One region of the Rhizobium sp. BK377 genome, then DNA from elsewhere that is predicted to be linked to it. Evidence: riboswitches for the same ligand, from Rfam matches in the RefSeq annotation. Region 1 holds a riboswitch; the other holds the start of a gene.
What was found. A riboswitch is a leader RNA that binds a small molecule or an ion and turns the genes downstream of it on or off. The one in region 1 is predicted to bind S-adenosylmethionine.
Positions count from the first base shown of each region.

Region 2: linked by a shared signal. The riboswitch ahead of metA (homoserine O-succinyltransferase) and the one ahead of FHT92_RS06210 (O-succinylhomoserine sulfhydrylase) in region 1 are both predicted to bind S-adenosylmethionine.

Region 1 covers NZ_JACIAC010000001.1:1,248,422-1,257,984, reverse strand. Annotated here, with positions in the region: gene FHT92_RS06240 (pyrroline-5-carboxylate reductase) at 73-864, opposite strand; gene FHT92_RS06235 (GcrA family cell cycle regulator) at 1,163-1,693, opposite strand; gene FHT92_RS06230 (aspartate aminotransferase family protein) at 2,119-3,318, shown strand; gene argF (ornithine carbamoyltransferase) at 3,364-4,281, shown strand; gene FHT92_RS06220 (Hsp33 family molecular chaperone) at 4,373-5,365, shown strand; gene apaG (Co2+/Mg2+ efflux protein ApaG) at 5,374-5,766, opposite strand; gene FHT92_RS06210 (O-succinylhomoserine sulfhydrylase) at 6,012-7,196, opposite strand; SAM riboswitch at 7,243-7,321, opposite strand; gene FHT92_RS06205 (2'-deoxycytidine 5'-triphosphate deaminase) at 7,395-8,489, shown strand; tRNA gene FHT92_RS06200 (tRNA-Gly) at 8,549-8,622, shown strand; gene FHT92_RS06195 (hypothetical protein) at 8,763-9,320, opposite strand; gene FHT92_RS06190 (ComF family protein) at 9,323-9,563, opposite strand, start outside.
Region 2 covers NZ_JACIAC010000005.1:262,393-271,955, reverse strand. Annotated here, with positions in the region: gene FHT92_RS20940 (OmpW/AlkL family protein) at 1-666, shown strand, start outside; gene FHT92_RS20935 (thiamine diphosphokinase) at 788-1,444, shown strand; gene FHT92_RS20930 (ABC-F family ATP-binding cassette domain-containing protein) at 1,448-3,268, shown strand; gene FHT92_RS20925 (VOC family protein) at 3,373-3,771, shown strand; gene FHT92_RS20920 (hypothetical protein) at 3,938-4,567, shown strand; gene FHT92_RS20915 (ABC transporter ATP-binding protein/permease) at 4,613-6,478, opposite strand; SAM riboswitch at 6,627-6,704, shown strand; gene metA (homoserine O-succinyltransferase) at 6,752-7,666, shown strand; gene FHT92_RS20905 (aldose epimerase family protein) at 7,816-8,838, shown strand; gene FHT92_RS20900 (GntR family transcriptional regulator) at 8,954-9,563, shown strand, end outside.

The DNA.
Region 1 (9,563 bases):
CGACGAAGCCCAGCTTCTCATGAAGAGCCGACACCAGTCGCCGGAAAAGCGAACTTCGAGAGGATCTGCCTTCTACAGACGGATGCGTGCAAGAATCCGATCAAGAGCCTTCTGCAGAGCCGCCGTGCCGCCGAACTCGCGAAAGTCTTCGAGCACCTGTTCATTCAATCCGCCCTTGGTCGAATGCTCGCCGATGAGTTCATCGAAACTCGCGACAGGTTTTAAGCGGGCAGCATGGGCGAGGCCGGAAAACAATTGACGGAGGTAGGCGTCGCCAGCTGGTCTCGAGAGCCCCTGGCTCTGCAGCCAGCTCGACGTCGCGTCCAGAATGCCGAAATAGGTGGCCATCAGGCAGCTGGCCACCGCGAGAAGTTCGAACTCCTGCTTGTCTTCAACCTGGATCGCCGTTCCGAGCGCCGAAAAGAGGGTGTGGGAAACCTCGTCGGGCGGGTAGATCGCGGTCGCCCCTTGGAGATCTGCGACGAACGGAAGTGGAATTGCCAGGCTTAGGTGGTGAACGGGCTGATCGATCCACGCCAGCAGTTGATCGATTGGCGTGGCCGCGACAAAGCTGATGACATGGTGGTCCGGCCGAAATCGGAGCGAGCGGATGACCTCCTCGGCAATTTGCGGCCTCACGGCCATGAATACGAGATCGGATCGGTCGAGAACATCCTGGTTGCCCAAAGCGATCGACACATTCCGGTTTGCCGCCGCGAGGCGGCCTGCGACGCTTGCGCCACGCGGGGACAGCACGATCGGCGTGTCGCAAAAAGCTGTCTTGCCCAGTCCGGTGACGACGGCCTCGGTAATCGTGCCCGTCCCGACGAACCCGATTGTCATCCGCTTTGGATCGATCTCCATTGGCACCCCTGACCGACTGTTGCGCCGTGCTGCTCGACGAGAATACTGCATCTGTATCAGAAAATCGCGTTACAGTGCCATCACCACCATTCCATGCCTGTTGAGGGCTGAAACGCATTGGCGGCGTTGGCCGCATAACTTTCGCATCTTCCGGCATGGTGTACGGCCGGCAAGGATCAGCCTCCGGCAGACAGTCGTGGCCACGAGCCGTTTCCAGCCCTATGCCGGCAAAAAATCACCCCTCCGCGCATCGGCGAGGAGGGGCAATGATACGTTGCAACTGTTGGAAAATCGCGGGTCAGCCGACCCGGACAGCCTTGCGGCGCTCGCTCACCGGCTGGTAGGCGAGGCGCTGATGGTAGCTGCAGTAGGGCGACGAGTCCGTAGAGTCGCAACCGCAAAAATAGAAGTCATCCTTCATCGGATCGCCGACCGGCCACTTGCAGGTGCGCTCCGTCAGTTCCGTCAGGCCGAGGCGGCGCGAAATCGGCACGACCACATTTTTGGCCGGCACATATTCCATTTCCTCGGCGGTTTCGATCTCGATCTCTTCCTTCAGCATCGTCGCGCCCTGCTGGCGCGTTACGGTGCGGGTAGCGATGCGAGATGCATAGTTCGGGGCGCGGGGCGCCGAGGTCGTGCGCTTCGGTGCGCGCGCCGCGGTTGCCGTGCCGCCGGCCTTGGCGCGGCCGGGAAGACTGAGCCGGTGAACCTTGCCGATAACGGCGTTTCTACTCACACCGCCAAGCTGCGCTGCGATCTGGCTGGCGCTCAGCCCCTCCGACCAAAGCTTCTTGAGCTTCTCGACACGCTCGTCTGTCCAGTTCATTGCCCTGTCTCCACCTTTCGCGTTGGTGATGGCAGAATCCCTCACCGTTGCCTCGAAAGTTTCCGAAGCAAGAAACGCCTGATCAATTTTGGTGACTAGTTCCGCCGCATGCAGTCTAGTAATTGAACTTTAACCTAGTGTGAGCCTGACTCTGTGACAAGAGTCGCACGAATCCGATGAATCCGAATTCGGGGTTTTCCCCAACTTGCTTCCCGAGAGAGTCATTTCTGCAACATTAGCTGTTGATAGACCTGAAAGTCCGATTTGAGGCTTGACGCATGCGCTAAATCCTCAGTTTTGTTGACATTGCAGTGCGAAAAGTAAATAGTGCTCCCTGCCGCCGAAAGGCGGCATTTTTGATTTTTCGGGCCTGGTTTTCTTAGCCGGAGTCCGGTGCCCCATAACCTGTTGCAGGAGTTCGCGCCATGGCTGAAGCCTCGCCGCTTTATGATACCTATTCTCGTGCCCCGTTGCGGTTCGAGCGAGGTGAAGGCGTCTGGCTGATCACCGAAACCGGCGAGCGATATCTGGATTTCGGCGCAGGCGTTGCCGTCACCTCCGTGGGGCATGGCAATCCGCATGTCGTGGCCGCCCTCAAGGATCAGGCCGACAAGGTCTGGCATCTCTCCAATATCTATGAAGTGCCTGGCCAGGAGAAGCTTGCCAAGCGCCTGACGGATGCTACTTTCGCCGACAAGGTGTTTTTCACCAATTCCGGCGCCGAGGCTCTCGAATGCGCCATCAAGACTGCGCGCCGCTACCAGTTCTCCAAGGGCCACCCGGAGCGCTTCCACATCATTACTTTCGAAGGCGCCTTCCACGGCCGCACGCTTGCAACCATCGCCGCCGGCGGTCAGGAGAAGTATCTCGAAGGTTTCGGCCCGAAGACCCCGGGCTTCGATCAGGTTCCCTTCGGCGATATCGAGGCCGTACGCGCCGCGATTACCGACAAGACGGCCGGCATCCTCATCGAGCCTGTGCAGGGTGAGGGCGGTGTCCGCCCGGCGACGCCTGAATTCATGAGGGCGCTCCGCCAGCTCTGCGACGAGCACGGCCTGCTCCTCATCCTCGACGAAGTCCAGACCGGCGTCGGCCGTACCGGCAAGCTCTTCGCCCATGAATGGTCGGGTATAACGCCCGACATCATGGCCGTTGCCAAGGGCATCGGCGGCGGCTTCCCGCTTGGCGCCTGCCTGGCGACGGCAGAAGCAGCCTCGGGCATGAAGGCCGGCACGCATGGTTCCACCTATGGCGGCAATCCGCTGGCCATGGCTGTCGGCAACGCGGTCCTCGATGTCATCCTGGCTGACGGCTTCCTGCAGCACGTGCGCGATGTCACCCTCGTCTTCCGCCAGGGCCTTGCCTCGCTCAAGGATCGCTATCCCGATGTGATCGAAGACATCAGGGGCGAAGGCCTGCTGCTCGGCATCAAGGCTGCCATTCCCTCGGCCGAGCTGCTGAAGGAAATTCGCGCTGCACACCTTCTGGCGATCCCGGCAGGCGATAATGTCATCCGTCTGCTGCCGCCGCTGGTCGTAACCGCGGAGGAGGCGCGCGAGGGGATTTCCCGTCTCGAACGCGCCGCCGAAAGCATCCGTGCCGCCAAGGTCAAGAAGACCGCTTGATAGGACAATGCCCCGCCCGCTGGCGGGCGTAGCAGGTAACGAACAATGGCTTCCCCCAAACACTTCCTCGATCTCTCCGCAGTCACCGCATCCGACCTCAGAACCATCATGGAGGATGCCAAGCTGCGAAAGCAGGCTTTCAAGGCGGGTTCCGCCGACAAGCCGCTCGCCGGCAAGATGCTCGCCATGATCTTCGAGAAGCCGTCCACGCGAACCCGCGTCTCCTTCGATGTCGGCATGCGCCAGCTCGGCGGCGAGACGCTGTTCCTGTCGGGTACGGAAATGCAGCTCGGGCGCGCCGAGACGATCGGCGACACCGCCAAGGTTTTGTCCCGCTATGTCGATGCGATCATGATCCGCACGACCGAGCACAGCCGGATGCTGGAGCTCGCCGAGCATGCCACGGTGCCTGTCATCAATGCGCTGACGGACGATACCCATCCCTGCCAGATCATGGCCGATATCATGACCTTCGAAGAGCATCGCGGCCCGATCAAGGGCAAGACGATCGCCTGGACGGGCGACGGCAACAACGTGCTGCATTCGCTGGTCGAAGGGGCTGCCCGCTTCGGCTATCGCATGAACATGGCCGTACCCCTTGGTTCCGAGCCGAAGGATCACTATCTGAACTGGGCCCGCAATGAGGGCGCCGAAATCATGCTTTACCATGATGCCGACCGTGCGGTCGCCGGCGTCGATTGCGTGGTGACCGATACCTGGGTCTCCATGAATCAGGAACATCGGGCTCGCGGTCACAATGTCTTCCAGCCTTATCAGGTCAATGCGCATTTGATGGCGCAGGCCGGCAAAGACGCATTGTTCATGCATTGCCTTCCCGCTCATCGCGGTGAGGAGGTGACGGACGAGGTGATCGATGGCCCGCAGTCCGTGGTCTTCGATGAAGCGGAAAACCGTCTTCATGCGCAGAAGTCGATTCTTGCTTGGTGCCTGGGCGCGATCTGAACCATAATCGGATGTCGCGAGTCCAAAACTCGCGGCTGCGCAAGCAGCCGGTACGCTGGCCGGCTGCTCTGACAAAACAGGAGTGAAAGCCATGGCAGAAGCTGCCGCCGCTCTCGGCGAGTTCGATTTCGCCGGCGATGATCACGTCGTCCCCTTCCAGGTGGAAGGGCTGGATGTGCGCGGTCGCGCCGTCCAGCTCGGCCCGATGCTGGATTCAATCCTCGAACGCCATCATTACCCCACGCCCGTCGCCCGCCTTCTGGCGGAGGTGGTCGTGCTCACGGTGCTTCTCGGCACTTCGCTGAAGTTCGAGGGCAAATTCACGGTCCAGACCAAAAGCGACGGTCCCGTCGATCTCCTGGTCGCCGATTTTTCGACGCCGGAAAATGTCCGGGCCTATGCCCGCTTCGATCAGGCCTTGCTCGACAGGGCGATTGCGGCAGGCGAAACCGAGCCGGAACAGCTTCTCGGCAAGGGCGTGCTGGCCTTCACCATCGATCAGGGCAAGTTCAGCCAGCCTTATCAGGGCATTGTCGCGCTTGACGGTACCTCGCTGGAAGATATTGCCGGTGTCTATTTCCGTCAGTCGGAGCAGATCCCGACACGTGTGCGCCTTGCCGCCGCCGAACTCTTCGACCGCGACGAGAACGGCAAGCCCCGTCACCGCTGGCGGGCAGGGGGCCTCGTCGCCCAGTTCCTGCCGGAAGCGCCGGAGCGCATGCGTCAGCCCGATCTTCACGGCGGCGATGGCGATACGCGTGAAGGCGCGCATGTTGAGGATGATGCCTGGACGGAAGCCCGTTCGCTCGTTGAAACGGTCGATGCCGACGAACTGACCGATCCGCAGGTCGGCACGGAACGCCTGCTCTTCCGCCTCTTCCACGAGCGCGGCGTGCGTGTCTACGATCCGCGGGCGGTCTTCGATCGCTGCAGCTGTTCGCGCGAAAAGATCGGCGGCGTGTTGAAGGGTTTCAGCGCCGAGGAGATCGAGGAGAGCCAGGAAAACGGCGAGATCGCCGTGACCTGCGAATTCTGCTCCACGACCTATCGTTTCCCGGTGCAGGAAGTTGCGGCGGCGGAATGATCAAGGCCCTAATTGAGTACGCGCAGCAGGCCGGGTGAATCCAAGGAGAAGGCGGGTATCTCGACATCGAACATCTCGCCTTCGTCCGTTTCCATCTGGTAGTGGCCGAACATCAGGCCGGATGGCGTATCCAGCGGGCAGCCCGATGAATATTCGTAGGTGTCTCCCGGCTGCAGCCGCGGCTGCTCGCCGACGACACCCGGGCCGCTGACCTCGTCGATCTGCCCGTTCTGGTCGGTAATATTCCAGTAGCGGTTGACGAGACGCACGGCTATGTCGGAGTTGTTGGCGATGACGACGCGATAACCCCAGACATAACGATCGTCGTCCGGATCGGATTGCTCCTCCAGATAAAAGGGTTCGACAACCACTTCGATGTCTCGTGTGAGGGCGCGATACATGCCTTACACCTTAGTCAAGATAAGTTACCCGTATCTTATAAGAGGCCCCATCCGTCAAGAAATGGTACAGTGATCATCGCCCCGCCACTCCCAGCTGCGCGGCCTTTCGTTCATTAAGCCTAACTCTCGGTGTTAATTTCAAGGCAAATGCCGCGGTCGCGGCGTGATCCTTGGCGCTTTACACTTGAAGCGCACGCATCGGCTCTGAAAATCGATCTCGATTTTCAGAGCCGATATTGAGAAGATCAGGCCGAAACCTTCGACAGCGCGCGGGCAAAATCCTCGACGAGATCATCCGTGTCTTCGATGCCAGCCGAGAAACGTACCGTACCCGGCGAGATGCCGAGTTCGGCGCGCGCCTCGTCCGTCAGGTTCTTGTGCGTGGTCGTCGCCGGATGGGTGATCAGGCTCTTGGAGTCGCCGAGATTGTTGGAGATCTTCACGATATCGAGCGCGTTCTGCAGCGCGAAGGCCGCTTCCTTGCCGCCCTTCAGCTCGAAGCAGACAAGCGTCGAACCGCCCGACATCTGCTTGGCGATGATATCGGCCTGCGGATGGTCCTTGCGGCCGGGATAGATGACCTTGGCCACCTTGCCCTGATCGGCCAGGAAATCGGCGATCTTTGCCGCATTCTGCGTCTGTTGCTTGACGCGCAGCGGCAGCGTCTCGATGCCCTTCAACAGCGTCCAGGCATTGAACGGCGACATCGCCGGGCCGGTATGACGGAAATAGTCGTGCAGGTTCTCGTCGATCCATTCCTTGTCGGAGAGAACCACGCCGCCAAGGCAGCGGCCCTGGCCGTCAATATGCTTGGTCGCGGAATAGACGACGATATGGGCGCCGAGTTCCAGCGGCTTCTGGAAGAGCGGCGTCGCAAACACGTTGTCGACGACGACCTTTGCACCGATCTGGTTGGCGAGCTTGGCGACACCGGCGATATCGATCACTTCCAGCGTCGGATTGGTCGGGCTTTCCAGGAAGAATACCTTAGTCTTCGGCGTGATCGCCTTCTCCCAGTTTTCCAGAGTGCGGCCGTCGACCAGCGTGCAGTCGATGCCGTATTTCGGCGCCAGTGTTTCGACCACCCAGCGGCAGGAGCCGAAGAGGGCGCGCGCAGCAACGATATGATCGCCGGCCTTCAACTGGCAGAGGATCGCAGCGGTAACAGCGGCCATGCCGGAGGCGGTGGCGCGGGCGTCCTCAGCGCCTTCCAGCATGCACATGCGCTTTTCGAACATGTCATTGGTGGGGCTGCCATAGCGCGCATAGATGAAACCATCAGTCTCGCCCTTGAAGCGCGCTTCGGCGGCTTCCGACGTCTCGTAGACGAAGCCCTGCGTGAGATAGATTGCTTCCGAAGTCTCGCCGTACTGCGAGCGCAGCGTTCCGCCGTGGACGAGTTGGGTTGCCGGGCGCCAGGTCTTGCTCATGCCATCACCACTTTCAAACAACAAAAAAACCGGCCGCAAATGCAGACCGGTTTTCAACCCGGTCTTTTTAGCCACTTGTTTAACGTGGCTGCAAGCCGACCGGCCAAATCACCACGGGATAAATTTGCAATACTGCCGTTCTGCGCTTGCGTCAATTCCCCGACTTTGGTTTTGTCGGCAGCAAATTATGGATGGAGCATGATGGCTCGCGAAACTGGAATTTTGGCCGACCGCGCGATAGCCGCGCTGTTTGAAACGGGGCGTCTTCAAAGCGAACGCGAGCTGGATCGCGACCAGATCCAGCCGGCAAGCCTGGATCTGCGGCTGGGCGCCAAGGCTTTCCGGGTGCGCGCGAGCTTCATGCCCGGCCCATCGCATCTCGTCTCCGACAAGCTCGACCGGCTGAGCCTTCATGTCATCGACCTCAGCGAAGGCGCGGTGCTGGAAACCGGCTGCGTCTACATCGTGCCGCTGATGGAGCATCTCGATCTGCCGGCCAATATGTCGGCTTCCGCCAACCCGAAGAGCTCGACAGGCCGGCTCGATATCTTTACCCGCGTCATCACCGATTACGCGCAGGAATTCGATAAGATCCCGGCAGGCTATTCCGGCCCGCTCTATCTCGAAATCAGCCCGCGCACTTTCCCGATCGTCGTGCGCCGCGGCTCGCGCCTGTCGCAGATACGCTTCCGCGTCGGCCATTCGGTTCTGAGCGAGCCGGATCTTCTGAAGCTGCACGAAACGGAAACGCTCGTCGCCGCCAAGCAGCCGAACGTCTCCGGCGGCGGCATCGCGCTGTCGATCGATCTGACGGGCGACAAGGATGGCCTGATCGGCTACCGCGGCAAGCACCATACCGCCGTCGTCGATGTCGATAAGAAGGATCAGCACGATATCTACGATTTCTGGGAGCCGCTCTACAGCCGTGGCCGCAACGAGCTGATCCTCGATCCGGATGAATTCTATATCCTCGTCTCGCGCGAGGCCGTGCATGTCCCGCCCGACTATGCGGCGGAAATGACCCCCTTCGATCCGCTCGTCGGCGAATTCCGTGTCCACTATGCCGGTTTCTTCGACCCGGGCTTCGGCCATGCCCCGGCCGGCGGGCGCGGCAGCCGCGCGGTGCTGGAAGTCCGCAGCCACGAAGTGCCCTTCATCCTCGAAGACGGCCAGATCGTCGGCCGCCTGATCTACGAACACATGCAGGAGCAGCCCTCGAGCCTCTACGGCTCAGGCCTCGGTTCCAACTATCAGGCCCAGGGCCTGAAGCTGTCGAAGCATTTCCGCATTTGACGTGCGGTAATGCCGCGACTTGACAGCGGCGGCCATCTGTTGAAAGTCTGAGACATCAGGCGGGTGTAGCTCAATGGTAGAGCAGCAGCTTCCCAAGCTGAATACGAGGGTTCGATTCCCTTCACCCGCTCCAGCAACTTCAATAACTTAAGTATGTCGGCGTTTCACTCGTATCACTGCCGCTTCACTTGCAAGGTTCGGCGCGGGTCAGAGGTTGTGTGCCTCACCAATCTGTAACTCGCTTGCTGTACTCCGGCGGGTCCCACTCTTCCGTTAGAATGAGAAGCCCGTCTGATGTTCAGTGAGCTTTCTGACTGCGGCTGAGAGGCCGATCTTTTTTTCAGCTTGGTCTCGGGCTCCATCTGACATTATCTCCAAGAGGTTTTTCAGATCCTTAGGCCCCCTGATAATCGTAAAGGCATCCATCTTATTGACAAACACAACTGATTTTTTGCCTCTTCGCGTCAGTTCGATAACATTGTTTAATGTACCAGTGCTTTTTGCATCCCAGAGCATCAGGCCAAGCTCCGCGATCTCGGCCATGGCGACGTCCTTCGCGGTGAAGAAGGCCTTGGTACCTGGCTCGGCGCTACTGTAAATTTCCTTTACAGGCCAGTTTCCGAGGTTGTTACGAGGCACTTTGCCGGAGCAGTACACGGTGACATTGGTTGCTCCTCTGTCATCTAATATTTCTTGTACAGCTTTATCAACGCCATTGGCGTCCCCGACCACCACTGCGAGGTTCGCAGCGATCAGACTGTCGAGCTTCTCGACAAATAATGATGGCAGGTTCTTTATGGTGATTGAGCCTGCGATAAAAACCGATTCCATTTTCATTTCCACGTAAGTGCAGCCACATAGACTCCTGATATCTTTTTATAGGTTCTAAGAGCTTTTGTCGCGGCCTCCATCGTCGCGCCGCTATGAAAGAGATCGTCGAGTACGAGAGCGTTCCACTGGCCGGCGTTCGTTATCTCGTCATTGATCGAAAATCTGCCCTCCAGTTCCGCTTCCTTTTCTTGTTTCGTTGCAAGATCCTTGAGCTTCTTTCCCGTCGTCGATGGCGCCTTGACG
Region 2 (9,563 bases), on a different contig from region 1:
CATCCGCTTCGGCTGAAGGGTATTTTTGCCGCTATCGTTTTCGCATCCTTCGGGCATGCGGCGCTTTCGGCCGATCTGGCGCCTTCGGCAGGCTCGCCAATGGCCACGCAAAGCCCATGGCAAGTACGCCTTCGTGCGCTTGGCGTGATCACGCGCGACAACGGCTCGGTCGACGGTATTTCAGAATCCGGTCTTTCCTATTCGGACACGGTGATTCCGGAAGCGGATATCTCCTATTTCTTCACCGACAATATTTCCGCGGAGCTCATTCTCGGCACGACCTATGCTAATGTGCGTGGCGAAGGCTCGATTGCCGGCCTTGGCGAAATCGGCAAGACCTGGCTGCTGCCCCCGACGCTGACGCTGCAGTACCATTTCACCGATTTCGGCGCCTTCCAGCCTTATCTCGGTGCCGGTGTGAACTATACAGTCTTCTACAACCAGTCCGGCAAGAGCGCCGACAGCCTCGATGTGAAGAACACATTCGGCGTCGCGCTGCAGGCCGGCTTCGACTACATGTTCGATGAGCATTGGGGCGCGAACATGGATGTGAAGAAGATCTTCCTGCGTCCGGATTTTGATGCGACAGTCGGCGGTGCCGATGTCAGCGGGAAGGCGAAACTGGATCCCTGGCTGATCGGTGCCGGTATCACCTATCGCTTCTAAAGCATTTGGTTGACGCAATTCCCGTCGCAAACCGCCGCACAGTTTTACGGGAATTGCTTTGAGGGAAGGCGCAGCATCTGCGGCGCCTCTTCCCCTTCACCCCCCGTTTGCGCTATGGGCAATGCCCATGAGCCAATCCACCTTCACCATCCTGCTCGGCGGGTCACTCAGCCTGACGGATCGTCTGCGCGACGCCGTGCGGGACAGCCGGTTCATCGCGGCTGACGGCGGCATGCGGCATGCCGCGGCGCTGGGCGTGGTGCCGGAACTGTGGGTCGGCGATTTCGATTCGACGCCACCCCATCTCGACGGTGCTTTTCCTGACGTGCCGCGTCAGCCCTACCCAGCCGCAAAGGCTGCAACGGATGGTGAAATTGCCGTTAACGAGGCGATCGAGCGTGGTGCGAAGCGCTTGATCCTTGCGGGTGCGCTGGGCGGCGAACGGTCCGACCACGCGTTGCAGCACTTGCTGTACGCCGTGGAGCTGGCGGAAGAAGGCTTCGACATGCTGCTGACCTCGGGCAAAGAGGAGGCTGTGCCCTTGCTCCCTGGCTCGCTGCAGATCGATCTTCCGCCGGGCAGTCTGTTTTCCGTGCCAGGCTTAAGCGAGCTGCGTGGCCTGTTCATCGAAAATGCCCGCTATCCGCTCGCCGACTTCGATTTGCCCTTCGGCTCGTCGCGCACCATTTCCAATGTGGCGGAAGGCCCCGTGCGCTTCTCGCTTGCCAGCGGCAGGGCCATCGTGCTCGCGCGGCCCTATGATCTTTCCGGAGTCTGATACTTGGCGCCACCCATTCTGAAACTCGACGACATTTTCCTGAGCTTCGGCGGCACGCCGCTCCTGGCAGGCGCTGCCCTGCAGGTCGAGCCCGGCGACAAGATCTGTCTTGTCGGCCGCAACGGCTCGGGCAAATCGACGCTTCTCAAGATCGCCGCCGGCCTCGTCGACGCGCAGTCGGGTGAGGTCTTCCGCCATCCAGCGTCCACGGTGCGCTATCTGGAGCAGGCGCCGGATTTTGCCGGCTTCGAGACCGTGCAGGCCTATGCGGAAGCCGGACTCGGACCGGGCGACGATCCCTATCGCGTCACTTACTTGCTCTCCCATCTGGGGCTCACCGGCGAAGAGAATCCGAATAACCTGTCCGGTGGCGAGGCGCGCCGCGCGGCGCTTGCGCGCGTACTGGCGCCGGAGCCCGACATTCTGCTGCTCGACGAGCCAACCAACCATCTCGACCTGCCGACCATCGAATGGCTGGAAGGCGAATTGCAGAAGACGCGCAGTGCGCTGGTGTTGATCTCGCACGACCGCCGCTTCCTCGAAAAGGTCTCGACGGCGACCGTCTGGCTCGACCGAGGCACGTCCCGTCGGCTCGACAAGAGCTTTGCGTTTTTCGAAGCCTGGCGCGATCAGGTGCTGGAAGCGGAAGAGCTGGAACAGCACAAACTCGGCAAGGCGATCGAGCGTGAGGAGCACTGGCTGCGTTATGGCGTGACGGCACGACGCAAACGCAATATGCGCCGACTCGGCGAGCTGCAGACGATGCGTTCGCAGTATCGTGGCCACAAAGGGCCGCAGGGAACCGTGCAGGCAAGCGCTTCCGATGCGCAGGAATCCGGCAAGCTGGTGATCGAGGCCAACAAGATCACCAAGAGCTATGACGACCGGCCGATCGTCGCCCCGTTCTCGATCCGCGTGCATCGTGGCGATTGCATCGGTCTCGTCGGCCCGAACGGCGCCGGTAAGACGACGCTCCTGAAGATGCTGACCGGCCAGCTTGCGCCCGACAGCGGAACGGTGAAGCTCGGCACCAATCTTGATATCGCGACCCTCGACCAGAAGCGTGAGGATCTGAATCCCGAGGATACGCTCGCCAATTATCTGACGGATGGACGCGGTGAGAATCTCCTGGTCAATGGCGAGCAGCGGCATGTGACCGGATACATGAAGGAATTCCTGTTCCAGCCGGAGCAGGCGCGCACGCCGATCAAGAATCTTTCCGGTGGCGAACGTGCCCGGCTGATACTGGCGCGCATCCTGTCGCGGCCGACGAACCTGCTCATTCTCGACGAACCGACCAACGATCTCGACATCGAGACGCTTGATCTCTTGCAGGAGATCGTCACAGGCTTTGCCGGTACCGTCATCCTCGTCAGCCACGATCGCGACTTCCTGGACCGGACGGTGACCTCGACGATTGCGCCCGCCAATCCGGAAACGCCTGATGGACGCTGGATCGAATATGCCGGCGGCTATTCCGACATGCTGGCGCAGCGCAAGGGTGCGGCCGAGGAGCGCCGCAGGGCCGAGAAGGCGGCGGAAAAGCCTAAGGCGCCTGAGGCTGCGGCCACTGCTTCCGCCTCGAAGGGCAAGCTCTCCTACAAGCAGAAATTCGCACTCGAAAACCTGCCGAAGGAAATGGCCAAGGCGGAAGCGGAGATCGGCAAGCGTGAGGAGAAGATGGCTGATCCGAACCTCTTCACTAGGGACCCCGCGAGCTTCAACCGGCTGGCATCCGAGATGGAGAAGCTGCGCGAAAGCCTGACGAAGATGGAAGAGGAATGGCTGGAACTCGAAATGCTGCGTGAGGAGCTGGAAGGTTGATCCTATAAAAATTTCCTGAAATGTCGGATCGGGTGGTTTTTCTGCGTCTTTGGGCCGAGCGTGATCAACGGCATGGTGCCGCCACGTCAGAACGGAGATTTTTCATGCGCATGATTTTCGTAAACCTGCCCGTTAAAGACCTCGTCAAATCGAAGGAATTTTTCTCGGCGCTTGGCTTTTCTTACAATCCCGCCTTCACCAACGACGATGCCGCCTGCATGATCGTCGAGGAAAACATCTGCGTGATGCTGCTGTCCCACAGTCACTTCCAGCAGTTCATCGAGGGCGATATCGCCGACACTTCCAAAGGGAAGGAAGTGTTGACCTGCCTTTCGGCAGGCAGCCGCGCCGAAGTAGACGACTATCTGAAGAAGGCGCTGGCAGCCGGAGGCAAACCCTGGAAGCCGACCCTCGATATGGCGCCGATGTATGGATGTAGCTTCCAGGACCTCGACGGTCATGTCTGGGAAATCATGTACATGGACATGTCTGCTGCCGGTTGAGCCAATTTTCTAAAGGTCATTCGCGGACTCCCGGCGCCCGGAATTGGATTGTCGGAGTTCGCTTTCCTCACTTTTCCTTGATTCGCTCGTGCCGTGTCATGAGGCATAGGGTGCCACTCCGGCAGCGGGGGGATCTTGCCGATCAATGGCAATAAGGAAGAGTCACATGCCTCGCAAATCCTATACCAGAATATTCATCGCGCTTGCCGCCGGCAGCTTCGTCGTGCTCGGCCTTTCGCAGGCGGCGCGTGCGCAGGAAAACCAGCGCGTGCGGGTGCGTGGTACGATCGAGAGCCTCAATGGCGACACGCTAACCGTCAAGACCCGCGAGGGCAGGGATGCGACAGTGGCGCTCAAGTCTGGCTGGAAGGTCGCCGGTATCGGGAATGCTTCCGTCGATGATATCAAAGTCGGCGATTTCGTCGGTGTCGCCTCCTTGCCGAAAGACACAGGTCCCGATGGCGCGATCGAGGTGCTGATATTCCCGGCCGCAATGAAGGGCACCGGCGAAGGCAGCCGTCCATGGGACCTGCAGCCGAACAGCTCGATGACGAATGCGACCGTCAGCAATGCCGTCAAGGCCGTCGACGGCCACACGATTACGCTCATCTATCAGGGTAAGGAGAAGATCATCTCGATTGCAGAGGGTACTCCGATCGTTACTTTTGCGCCGGCAACAAAGCACGATCTGAAGCCGGGTGCCGGCGTGATCGTCATGGCGGAAAAGGCAGCCGATGGCAGCATCTCGGCCGCGCAGGTCGCCGTCGGCATCAACGGCGTGATGCCGCCGATGTAAGATTTTCCGGGGTTTCGTTCTCACACAATTCCGGGGGCAAAACCGCTATACGGTTTTTGCTGCAATTGCCCTAGAGTGCCGGGACGGGGCTGCCTGGGCGCTCGATCCTGCAACGGAAGCTGCCGGTTCTTCGTCTGAATTCGAGGGCAGCGCCTGCAGATGCAGTGTGCGCGGGTGCAGCACTTCCAGATAGGTTTCCGAACGGCCGATATAGATCATGCCGGTGTCCGGCATGGTAGCGAGCAGCTTCGTCATCGTGCGCTGCCATTCCGGCTCCATGCCTTCGAGCACTTCGTCGAAGACGACCCAGCGCGGCTTGACGAGAAGCAGACGGGCAAAGCCGATCGCCTTCTGTTCATCGGCATCGAGAAGCTTGTCCCAACGCGCGCGGCTATCGAGGCGGGCGACCAGCGAATGCAAACCGGCAGCCTCAAGCGCGGCTTCGATGGCCGCCGTGTCATAGTCTTCGGGTTTTTCGGGAAATGCGATCGCCTCGCGCAGAGTTCCGCCCGGCACATAGGCGACCTGCGGGATGAACAGCATGTCGTCGATCGGCGGCAGACCCATCGTGCCGTGCCCCGAGGGCCAAAGGCCGGCCATGGCCCGGAAGAGCAGGCGGCGGTTCACGCTGTGATCGCCGTTTATCATGACCTTTTCTCCGGCCTTGATCGTCACGTCCGTCTCGCGCAGGCGGAAGCCGCCGCAATCTTCAATGTCCTCACCGAGCTTGGCAACAATCACCACATCCTTCAGCGTCAGCGTATCGGGCGTCGTTTCCTCATAGACAATGCCATCTTCGAACTTGAAGCCATCATCCATCTCCTGAAGCGCCTGGCGGAAGTCGGTCACACGCATCAGCGTGGCGCGCCATTCGGCAATCGGCCCGAAGTTGGCGACATACCAGCGCAGCGCCGTGTTGACTTGGTTGAAAGCGCCGACCGACATCATCAACTGGCCGAAGGTGAGTCCGCCGGAGAAGTATGCGGGCGCTGCAACGATGATCGGGATGACGATGACCAGCCAGCCATAACCCGCCGAGACCCAGGTCAGATTGGTATTGGCCATGGCAAGCCGCTTGATGACGGCAAGGACATTGCTGATATTTTCATTGATGCGTTTGCGCTCGTTCTCTTCGCCGTGCGCCACTGTTATTGCCGGCATATTTTCGTTCGCGTGCATCAGAGCGAAGCGCAGCTCTGCTTCCTGGGAGAAGCGATCTGCATTGAGCTTGACGAGCTTGCGGCCGACGACCTGGCTCAAGACCGACGCTGATGCGGCATAGAAGATTGCCGCCCAAACCATGTAGCCGGGAATTGTGAAGTTATAGCCACTGATACGAAAGATGAAGCCGCTTGAAAGCTCCCACAAAACGCCGATGAAGCTGACGAGAAGGATGGTCGACTGCAACAGACCGAGAGCAAGGTTGGTGGTGCTTTCGGCGAGGTTGCGGGAATCTTCATGCAGGCGCTGATCGGGATTGACGCCGATGATACCGATGGTGGAGAGCTTGAGGGCACGCTTGCGCTTGAACCACTGATCGACGAGATCGCGCGAGAGACCTTCGCGCATGTAGAGGGCCGTCATCTGGTTCAGCCATGCCTGCAGCACGTTGAGCAGCAACAGCGCGCCGGCGATCATCGCGAAGACTTCGAGCTGGCGGAAGAACTCGCCAAGATCACGACGCTCAAGGGAATCGTAGAAGGGGGCGTTCCATTCGTTGAGGATCACCTGTCCGTAGGCGGTCGCCAGGATGATGAGGACAAGCAGGATCGCAAGCCCCACGACCTTGCCGCGGACCTGCGAATTCCAGAATGCGGAGAACATCACTCCAAGCCGATATGTCAGGCTTAGATCATACCCTACGCGGTCCTGACCCTGGATACCCTTCCCCCCTTTTACGCTATTTGCCATTACAACTTTCCAAATCCGCCCATCGCACCATTAATAACATGGGGGCGTTACTGGTCCATCAACAGATTCCACCACCCATAAAGAAAGCGTGATGACTTGTGCAGCTGCCTCTATTGACAGTTGATTCGCGGCGCGACTGGCGCTATTTAAGACGCCTCGTGGTGATTTGGCCGGCCGGCTTGCAGCCACGTTAAATAAGTCGCTAAAGGGCCGCGTGCGGACCGGTAGCGATTCTTTCGCCGCCGGTTTTTTATTTTGATCGAGTTGACCGCAATGCCCATCAAGATCCCCGATACGCTGCCTGCCTTCGAAACCCTTGTGAACGAGGGTGTGCGGGTGATGACCGAAACGGTGGCGATCCGTCAGGATATCCGACCGCTGCAGATCGGGCTGCTCAACCTCATGCCGAACAAGATCAAGACCGAAGTGCAGATGGCGCGCCTGGTGGGCGCTTCGCCGCTGCAGGTGGAATTTTCGCTGGTCCGTGTCGGCAACCACAAGGCCAAGAATACGTCTGAAGAACACCTGCTCGCCTTCTACCAGACCTGGGAGGAAGTGAAGCACCGCAAGTTCGATGGCTTCATCATCACGGGCGCGCCGATCGAGACGCTGCCCTACGAAGACGTCACTTATTGGAAGGAAATGCAGCAGATTTTCGACTGGACGCAGACAAACGTTCATTCGACCATGAATGTCTGCTGGGGCGCGATGGCGGGGATTTATCACTTCCACGGCGTGCCGAAGTATGAACTGAAGGAAAAGGCTTTCGGCGTTTACCGGCACAATAATCTCAAGCCCTCCTCCGTTTATCTCAACGGTTTCTCCGACAATTTCGAGGTCCCGGTGTCGCGCTGGACCGAGGTTCGCCGGGCCGACATAGAGAAGGTCGACGGCCTCGAGATCCTTATGGAATCGAGCGAGATGGGCGTCTGCCTCGTCCACGAGCCGAAGGGCCGGCGGCTTTATATCTTTAATCACGTCGAATATGATTCCACGTCCCTTTCGGACGAATATTTCCGCGACGTGAATGCCGGCGTGCCGATCAAAATGCCGCACAACTACTTCCCGCATAACGATCCGGCGCTCGCGCCCCAGAACCGCTGGCGAAGCCACGCGCATCTGCTTTTCGGCAACTGGATCAACGAGATCTACCAGACAACGCCCTACGATATCGAAGAGATCGGCTAGGACATCTGAGCGTCGCCGGTCCTGTTTAGAAATGATGCCGTCGCATTTCTGCGACGGCATTTTGTTTTCCGGCCCTGCCCGGTTGCGGTTTGCGGCGAATGGGGGCAGGTTCCGGTTCCTGAATTCTAGGGATGGAGTGAGCGTCGATCATGGCGGATAAATTGGAACGGGAAGTTTTCGGACAGACGAAGGATGGAGAGGCCGTCCATCGCGTCGTCATCCGCGGAGGCGGACTGACGGTCAAGGTGTTGAGCTGGGGCGCGGTCATCCAGGATATCAGGCTCGAAGGGCATGATGCGCCGCTGGTACTCGGTTTCGAGGATTTCGCGAGCTACCTCGCTCATTCGCCTTTCTTCGGCGCGACGCCGGGACGCTGTGCCAACCGGATTGGCGACGGCAAGTTCAGGCTTGACGGCAAGGACTATCAGCTCGAACTGAACGAGAAGGGCGTCACGCATCTTCACGGCGGCAGCAATAATATCGGTACGCTCGTCTGGACGATCGTCGAGCACGAGACCGACCGTGTCGTACTGAAGATCGTCGATCCCGATGGCCGCGCCGGTTATCCCGGCAACTGCACGATCCAGGCGACCTACCGGGTGCATGGCAATGGCGAGCTATCCGTCAACTACGAGACGGTGACGGACCAGCCGACGATCGCCAATGTCTGCCAGCACTCCTATTTCAATCTCGATGGCCGGGAGGACGCGCTGGCGCATGACATCATGATCGCCGCCGACCACTACCTGCCGACGGATGAGAAGCAGATACCGACCGGCGAGATTCGCTCTGTCGAGGGCACCGCGTTCGATTTCCGCGCGATGGCGCCGATGAAGCGTTTCGCCGGGCAGGAGCAGGCGCTTTACGACCACAATTTCTGCTTTTCGAATGAGCGCACGGCCAAGCGCTCCGTCATACTTGCCCGCAGCCTGCATTCCGGCGTCTCGCTGGAAGTGCGTACGACTGAGCCAGGCGTACAGTTCTACGCCGGCTTCAAGCTCGCTGTGCCGGTGCCGGGTCTCGACGGCCGCAAATATGGCCCGTTCGCCGGCTTCTGCCTGGAAACGCAGATCTGGCCCGATGCTATCAATCACGCTGATTTTCCGAACGCGGTTCTGCGTCCAGGTGAGGTACTGCGGCAGGAAACGGATTACATCTTCATGAAGAACTGAGTTCAGCTATCCTGTCAGGATCGATGAAACCCTCGCAACGTATCGCGAGGGTTTTCTTTTTGTTGAAGCGAATCCGGCTTGCCGATTGGTTCTAAATAGGTTCTATTATGCGTCCATGGATAGAACCAGTCTGATAGCGGAACTGAATGGCCGTGGGCTGCGCGATGAGGCGGCAACGGGGCCGCTTTACAAGCGGCTGGCTGTTGCGCTCACGGGTCTCATTCAGGAGGGCCTCTTGAAGCCCGGAACAGCGCTGCCCGGCGAACGCGATCTGGCGGAGGCCCTGAAGCTTGGACGCGTGACGGTTCGGACAGCCTATCGCAATCTCATGACATCAGGGGCGCTGGAATCGCGCCACGGCAGCGGCACTTTCGTTTCCAGCAGGGTGGAGCGCATGGAGCAGTCGCTATGGCGGCTTTCCTCCTTCTCGGCGGACATGCGCTCACGCGGCCGCTCGCCGGCGGCGAAGATCCTGTCGCGTACCATCAACAATCCGTCTCCAGAAGAATCCTTCCTGCTCGGTCTCGGTGTCGATGAGCCTGTGCTCCGGCTCGACCGCCTTCGTCTGGCCGACGGGCTGCCCCTCGCCATCGAACGCGCCGTCGTGCCGGTCAAGTTTCTCGGCGAGGATGCCGGCGGCGAGGGCTCGCTGTATGACGCGCTTGCCCAGAGCGGCCACAAGCCGGTGCGCGCTATGCAGCGCCTGACCGCCGTCACGCTCGATC